DNA from 2 places in the Bacillus lumedeiriae genome. Region 2 is predicted to be linked to the other one. Evidence: riboswitches for the same ligand, from Rfam matches in the RefSeq annotation. Region 2 holds a riboswitch; the other holds the start of a gene.

Region 1 (3,538 bases), on a different contig from region 2:
AGTGGAGTACCGCCAAATGAATTCGTTTCAATAATATCGGTGCCTGCTGCTAAGTAGTCACGGTGAATTTTTTCGATCACGTGAGGAGCGGTAATATTCAAGTATTCATTACAGCCGTCGTATTCTTCGCCGCCGAAATCATCCTCTGTTAAATCGGCTTGCTGAAGCATCGTGCCCATTGCACCATCTAAGAAAAGAATACGTTTTTCCAGCTCTTGTTCAATTGGATATTGTTTGGACATGAGTGATCCCTCTTTCATTCTTTTTTCTATCCAGCTCTTCGATGTAATGGATCAATTCAATCGACATTTCATAGCGCATAAATGGTGTAATAATGTATATGCCGTTAAACAGCTCTGCGGCTGTATCGATTAATTCTTTTGCAATTCTAACTCCTTCAAGTGCCGATGCCTCTTTATCATGTTCGTATGCTTTCATTCTAGCAAGTGTTTCGTCTGACAGTTTAATGCCTGGCACTTCATGATGAAGAAATTCAGCATTTCGTGAACTTGTTAATGGCATAATGCCAAGAAAGATTGGAGTCGGCAAGTGTTTCGTTGCTTCATATACTTCAATAATCTTTTCTTTCGTAAAGACCGGCTGCGTAATAAAATAATCGGCCCCGCATTCAATTTTCTTCTCAAGGCGTTTAACAGCCCGGTCAAGTACACGAACATTTGGATTAAACGCGGCTGCCACTGAGAAGTTGGCTTTTTGCTTGAATGGCTTTCCGGAAAAAGAAATTCCTTCATTCAGCTGTTTAATCAATTGGATGAGTTCCATACTTGAAACATCATATACAGAAGTAGCGCCAGGAAAGTCGCCGACTTTTGTTGGATCACCCGTAATAGCGAGTATATCATGAAGCCCAAGTGCATGCAGTCCCATTAAGTGGGATTGTAATCCAATCAGATTGCGGTCCCGACACGTGATATGAACGAGAGGACGAATGTGATGCTTCATTTTAAGTATAGATCCCATCGCCAAGTTACTGACACGTGGAGAAGCGAGTGAATTATCAGCCATTGTAATCGCGGCTATTCCTGCTTCATGCAAGGCCTTAGCTCCTTCGATGTAAGTGGTCGTATCCAAGTGCTTCGGTGTATCCAGTTCAACAATAATCGTCCGTTCTTTTTTTACTTGTTCGCTTAGCGGAGGCACAATAGGCGGAATGGATTCTTTAATCGTAATTGGCTTTTTAGGGATGACTTTCTTCTCCGTAATAGGTGCAAGACCAGCAAGTGCTTTTTTCGCTGCTTCAATGTGTTTTGGTGTCGTACCGCAGCAGCCGCCGATGAGACGGACACCTGCATTCCGAAGGCGGACAGCTGCTTGGCCAAAGTAATCGGCTTCTGATTCATAGACAATCCGTCCATCTTCTACATCAAGCAGGCTGGCGTTTGGATAAGCGGATAAAAAAGCCTTTTCTGGGAGCGTTACTTCTTCAAATGCCTGAATGGTATGATAAGGGCCGAGGCGGCAGTTTACGCCGACAATGTCTGCTCCAAGCGCTTCTAGCTGTTTCAATGCATGATTTAATGAAAGTCCATTTTGCAAAATACCAGGTTCATGCATAGATACTTGAGTAATCACCGGCAAATCGGTCATCTTGCGAATGAATTGTAAAATAGTCGTTAATTCTTCAAAATCGTAGTATGTTTCAAATAAGAGACCGTCTGGATCTTCTGACAAAATGGCCTCTGCTTGCTGCCGAATCGCTTCTTCGATATCAGGAAGAGGTGCGCTGCTTTTGCCAATACCGCGAATGCCGCCAATGGTGCCGAGAACGAATCGCTGTTCTGGTGCCGCTGCTTTCTTGGCAATGCGTACCGCTGCTTTATTTAATTCCAGTGCGCGGTCTTCCAGTCCGTATCTTGCAAGCTTTATAGCGTTGGCACTGTACGTATTTGTTTGAATAATATCAGCGCCTGCCTTGATATATTCACGATGAATCTTTTCAATAATTTCCGGTTTTTCTACATTGAGTTCCTCATAGCAAAAATCAATGCCATAAGAATAGAGAAGAGTGCCTATTGCACCATCAGCTGTCAATACTTCATTTTGCAGCCTGTCTAATAGCTTCATAGTGTCCGTCCTTTCCAACCACTTATTTCTAATCATAAGAAAAAGCCCCCTTAAACATAGCAAGAAGGCTTTACATCGTTAATGTTTGATCCTTCTTATCTTTCAAACTGATTCAGCAGTTTGCTGGATTTAGCACCTAGGCCCGCTAGCGGCTGGTTGCTGAAGCTTCACAGGGCCAGTACCCTCAGCTTCTCTTGATAAGAAATACGTTACTATTCACTTAATCTGATAATTGAACATATCATATCCCTTTAGCAGGAATTAGTCAATAGAAAATTTAGAATAATTTAAATAGGATTGTCGAATAGTGTTGGGCAGGATATACTGGCTTTAAATAAAGGAGGATTAAGATTGAATCAGTTTCGGTATTCTTTATTTATTTTAATAGGGGCAAGCAGTTATGGCTTTCAAGCTTCTATTGTTAAGCTGATGACGAATGCCGGCTATGAGGCGGCTCATGCGGCTAGTTCTCAATACCTTTTCGGACTGCTGCTGCTGTTCATTCCATTTATCTTAACAAAACGTGTGAAGGTAAATGGCAAACAGACTTTGTCCCTGTTTGGTGTCGGCATTTTATTAAGCTTAACAGGAGTATTTTATGCTATTAGTATACAGGAGCTGTCTGCTTCAGTAGCCATCGTTTTGCTTTTCCAATTTACCTGGATTGGAGTTCTCATTGAATCTATTTATTTAAGAACTTTTCCTTCTCATCTAAAGATCATTTCAATTATTCTTTTATGGGTAGGTACACCATTCGCTGCTGGTGTGTCCCCTGAAGGGCTAGGATTGTTAAACAATACAAAAGGTCTTGTGTATGGTTTTCTTGCTGCCTTGATGTTTGCATTGTACCTCTTCTTTAGCGGCAAAGCAGGAAAAGGGGTGCCAACGATTCAAAGAAGCTTCATCATCGCTATTAGCGGATTGCTCACTACTTTTCTATTTATATCGCCTGCTTTTATCGTCGATGGCACGATCACGGACGGTTTGTGGAAATATGGCTGGCCGATCGGATTGTTTGGCGTATTTGTGCCTGTTGTTTTCTTTGCATTAGGTACACCGCATGTCGATTCAGGGATAGCGGCCATTCTTGGTGCTGCGGAATTACCAGCGGCAATGATTGGAGCGATGCTCATTGTTGGAGAACAATTGACACTCGGGCAGGCAGCCGGGATTGTACTAATCTTAATCGGTATTGGTGTTCCGCAATGGCGTTCGAGGAAAAATGTGGATTCAAAGAAGTTTTCTAGCAGTTGTTAATGATTTTCCAAGGAAATGAAAGAGGTTGACTCAGAAGGGTCTGTTCCTGCTTTCAATAGACTATATATTATAGAAGTTACTCCTTCGAATATACAGTCTGTTGTTAGTGTGGGAGCAGACTCTTTCATTTTGAGTCAACCTTTTTGGCAGAAATAAAATACAAAAGACGGTTAGTTGGTTACTTTTTGCAAAATTT
Region 2 (3,538 bases):
CCGTAAATAATCTTCTCTAACCTCTGTCTCTTCAATAGTACAGCTGGCATTCATATAAGCGAAGATTAAATTTGCCACGACATTCCCAATGTCATAGCCTGCCGGCCCATAAAAAGCAAACTCGGGATCAATAATTTTAGTAGAATCTTCTTTTATAAAAATGGAACCTGTATGAAGATCACCGTGAAGCAATGACTGAGCTTTCGTCATAAAATCAAACTTTAGCTTAGCCGTTTCTAATCGAAGGGCCTCATCGTTCCAAATCACTTCGCGCACAAACGATTTCGTTCCTTCAAAAACGTCATTCTGCTCACAATCATAAAACGGTTCTGTATACACCAAGTCTTCCGTAATTTCACAAAGCTCAGGGTTCGTAAATTGCTGCACAAGTCCTTTTTTCTCTTTATGATCCAACACGACATCCGATGTAAGCAGCAATGTACGAACGAGAAACGTCGTAATATGATCAGTGAACAATGGGAACTTTTTATGCTGCAACAGCGCCGAACGCATAATTTCATGATCAGATAAGTCATCCATGACGCAGCAATTCATTACTGGATCGTAAGCATATACTTTTGGCACGAAGCCAGGTGCCAGCTCTCCCTGAAGCGTCAAAATTTCGCTTTCAATGCGGTTTCGGTCCGGGGACACCTTAAAGGCATCTGAAATCCGAGCGACTGGTCCCGCCTGCTTAATAATAATAGATTGACCCCTATGACGGTCGACGACCTTGAATACGTAATTTAAATTGCCGTCTCCAATTTCACGGCATTCTAAATCCGCTCCCTCAGGAAAAATATCAAGTTTGCTTTGAGCATACTCCACTACATCTTCTTCATTCATTGTAAAATAAGCTGTCATAAAGTCTTTCAAATGAGTCGCCTCCCTTATCCCTGTCTATAATAGGCAAATTCTAGAGTAAATGTTTGATTCTCTCCTCTTGCAATAACTATTAGACTGTTTCAAAAAGCTCAAGCCATTCCCCGTCTGGTCCTTCAAAAAAGAAATAGCGGGAGCCGTTTGGAAGTGTCGTTATTTCTCTATCGATCAAGCGGACACCAGCCTCTTTCAATCTATTAATTTCACGCTCAATTCCTTCCACCTTTAACGCAAGGTGATGGACTTTCCCTTCAACTGGGAGCGAATCATTATAACCTTCTAACAATTCAATTTGCGTGCCCGATGAATCATCTGTACCAATAAAAGCGATCTTCACTTGTCCATTTGGATGATCTAATCGGCCAAGGAGACGAAATCCGATAATGTCTGTGTAAAACGAGATCGATTTTTCCAAATCCCTTACCATAATACCTACGTGTTCAATTCTTTTAATCATTTTCTCCGCCTCCCTTTTTAATCATTAACTCTCGTTAAGAATAGAGAGATTCGCTTTCGCTTGAAGAAGTGTCAGCTGATACTGAAATAAAAATTCACACGCTTCGAGAACCTTTTTCGCCTCGAAACCGTCTCTTCCCCAAACAGTAATGCCATGATTGCGAATCAAAACTGCTCCCTTGTCTTCATTTATAAAAGGAATCATAGCGGATGCTAAGGTTGGAATATGAGCGTGGTTATAAATAATTGGAATTTCCCACTCCGCTCCTTCTTCCCAGCGGTCAAATGCTTTAATAAGCTCTTGCCCCTTAAATACCACTTTACCATCGTCACCATATAGCTCTGAAATGACGTTATTAGCTACCGTATGAACATGGAGGCTGCAGCCGGCATTCGACCTCTGATAAATTTCACAATGAAGAATCGTCTCTGCAGACGGCTTGACATTCGTTTCGCCGACAGGCTTTCCCTCACTATCGACTATCAGGAAATCTTCATTCGTTTTTTTACGTTTATCTTTTCCGCTGGCAGTCACAAGAAACTGAAGCGGATCATTCTGAACTTTGATCGCTAAATTCCCGCTCGTTCCCATAAACCAGTCTCTTGCCGCCAGCTCATCTTTGATCTCTGCAAGCTCATTCACACGAGTTACGAGTACACTCATCTTTTTTCATCCCTTTCATTAGAAAAAACCTCTTCTGTAAGAAGAGGTTTCCGAAAAAACAACTTCTTATCTTCCAACGTGTCTGCTGTGAGAATTAGCACCGTGCTCTAAACGAGTCGGTTGCCGGGCATCTTAGGGCTCGTCCCTCCGCCTGCTCTTGATAAGAGTTTTTTATTAAGTTCATACTGCTTATGAAGTGGCGAGAACGCCCCATTCTTCAATCGCGCGCTTTAAAGGTTCTGACGTTTTTGCCGCTTCCTCTAAAGAGATTTGATTAACAGTTGCGTCAATCGCTGCACGGAATGCCTGCGTACCTTGTATCGGACCATCTGGATGCCCAAAGATTCCGCCTCCTGCATTCACAACAAGATTGTCTCCAAAGTTTTTCATTAGCTGCGGAACCATTCCTGGATGGATCCCTGCAGAAGGAACACCAAATGCTTGTTCAAATGGACTGTCTTCTACAAGTGCATGATTAATCGCCAATGCATCAGATGATGAAATGGCTACATTTCCATATGGACTCGGGAACAGTGAGAAATCACCGCCTGTTAGACGCGTTAATTTCCCTACCATTAAGGAATAAGAGTAGCCGCCGCCCGGCTGTCCAGAAAGAACACCTGATAACGCAGAATGCGCCACAATTGGCAAGCCAATATTGTCGTTTTCACGCAACGTTTGAAGAGCGTCCAGCCCGTATGCATGAACATTAAACAATAAAGCATTAGCCCCTAATTCTCGTGCCCGCTCCGCTTTCTCATGAAGCTCATTCGTTCTTCCTGACAAATTGACCGCATATAAAGCACGCTGTCCTGTGTTTTCATAATGGCGATCAATGATCTCTTTCGCTGTCGTAATCCGTTTATTAAACGGAGTTAAGTCGTTCTCAAATAAAATCTCATCATCTTTAATCAGATCGATGCCGCCTGCTAAAAGCTCTTCTAATTGAGCAGAGAAGAAAGAGAGATCTCTTCCCATCACTCCTTTAAAAATAGCCATTAATAACGGACGATTGCGAATATTCAATTGCTCACGAATGCCTTTTACCCCGAAACGTGGTCCTGGGAATTTTGCAAGCAGCTCGTCATCGAACGTTAAATCAACCAGTTCATAGCCCTCAAAAAAAGAAAGCTTTCCATATACAGTCGTCAAAATAGCCGGAAGATCTGCCGAGAAGTTAGCAGATGGATAATAAATTTTTACCGTGTCCTTTACTTCTCCTTTTTCCACTGATACGACTTCACCTTTATTTTTCTTTAATTGTTCTTGTTCAAGATGCGGAATGTCTGTCCAAGAACCGACTGTAAGCCCTAGCGCATACTGTTCAGCTTTTTGTCTTTGCTCAGGGTGCGTCGGAAATAAATAAGTAGCTGTTACTCCCATGAAACATCCTCCTTTGTCTTTCCTGTTGTTTTATCATTTTCTCTTATATAAACATGCCAGTTGATTTCCGCTGTGGACGGTCACTTTATGCTCCAATCAACAAAGGGGCAAAATCAACAATAGTCATTAACATAGCCGGCTTTTAAACGAACC

The links. Region 2 has a riboswitch for S-adenosylmethionine ahead of QYG89_RS09795 (methylthioribulose 1-phosphate dehydratase). Riboswitches for the same ligand answer to the same signal wherever they lie in the genome.
Region 1: linked by a shared signal. The riboswitch ahead of QYG89_RS10775 (bifunctional homocysteine S-methyltransferase/methylenetetrahydrofolate reductase) and the one ahead of QYG89_RS09795 (methylthioribulose 1-phosphate dehydratase) in region 2 are both predicted to bind S-adenosylmethionine.

The regions. Positions count from the first base shown of each region.
Region 1 is NZ_JAUIYO010000007.1:67,804-71,341, forward strand. Features, by position in the region: gene metH (methionine synthase) at 1-242, opposite strand, end outside; gene QYG89_RS10775 (bifunctional homocysteine S-methyltransferase/methylenetetrahydrofolate reductase) at 220-2,085, opposite strand; SAM riboswitch class I at 2,178-2,289, opposite strand; gene QYG89_RS10780 (EamA family transporter) at 2,437-3,342, shown strand; gene mreBH (rod-share determining protein MreBH) at 3,513-3,538, opposite strand, start outside.
Region 2 is NZ_JAUIYO010000006.1:39,736-43,273, forward strand. Features, by position in the region: gene mtnK (S-methyl-5-thioribose kinase) at 1-864, opposite strand, end outside; gene QYG89_RS09790 (VOC family protein) at 956-1,339, opposite strand; gene QYG89_RS09795 (methylthioribulose 1-phosphate dehydratase) at 1,364-2,002, opposite strand; SAM riboswitch class I at 2,066-2,169, opposite strand; gene QYG89_RS09800 (2,3-diketo-5-methylthiopentyl-1-phosphate enolase) at 2,192-3,385, opposite strand; gene mtnK (S-methyl-5-thioribose kinase) at 3,528-3,538, opposite strand, start outside.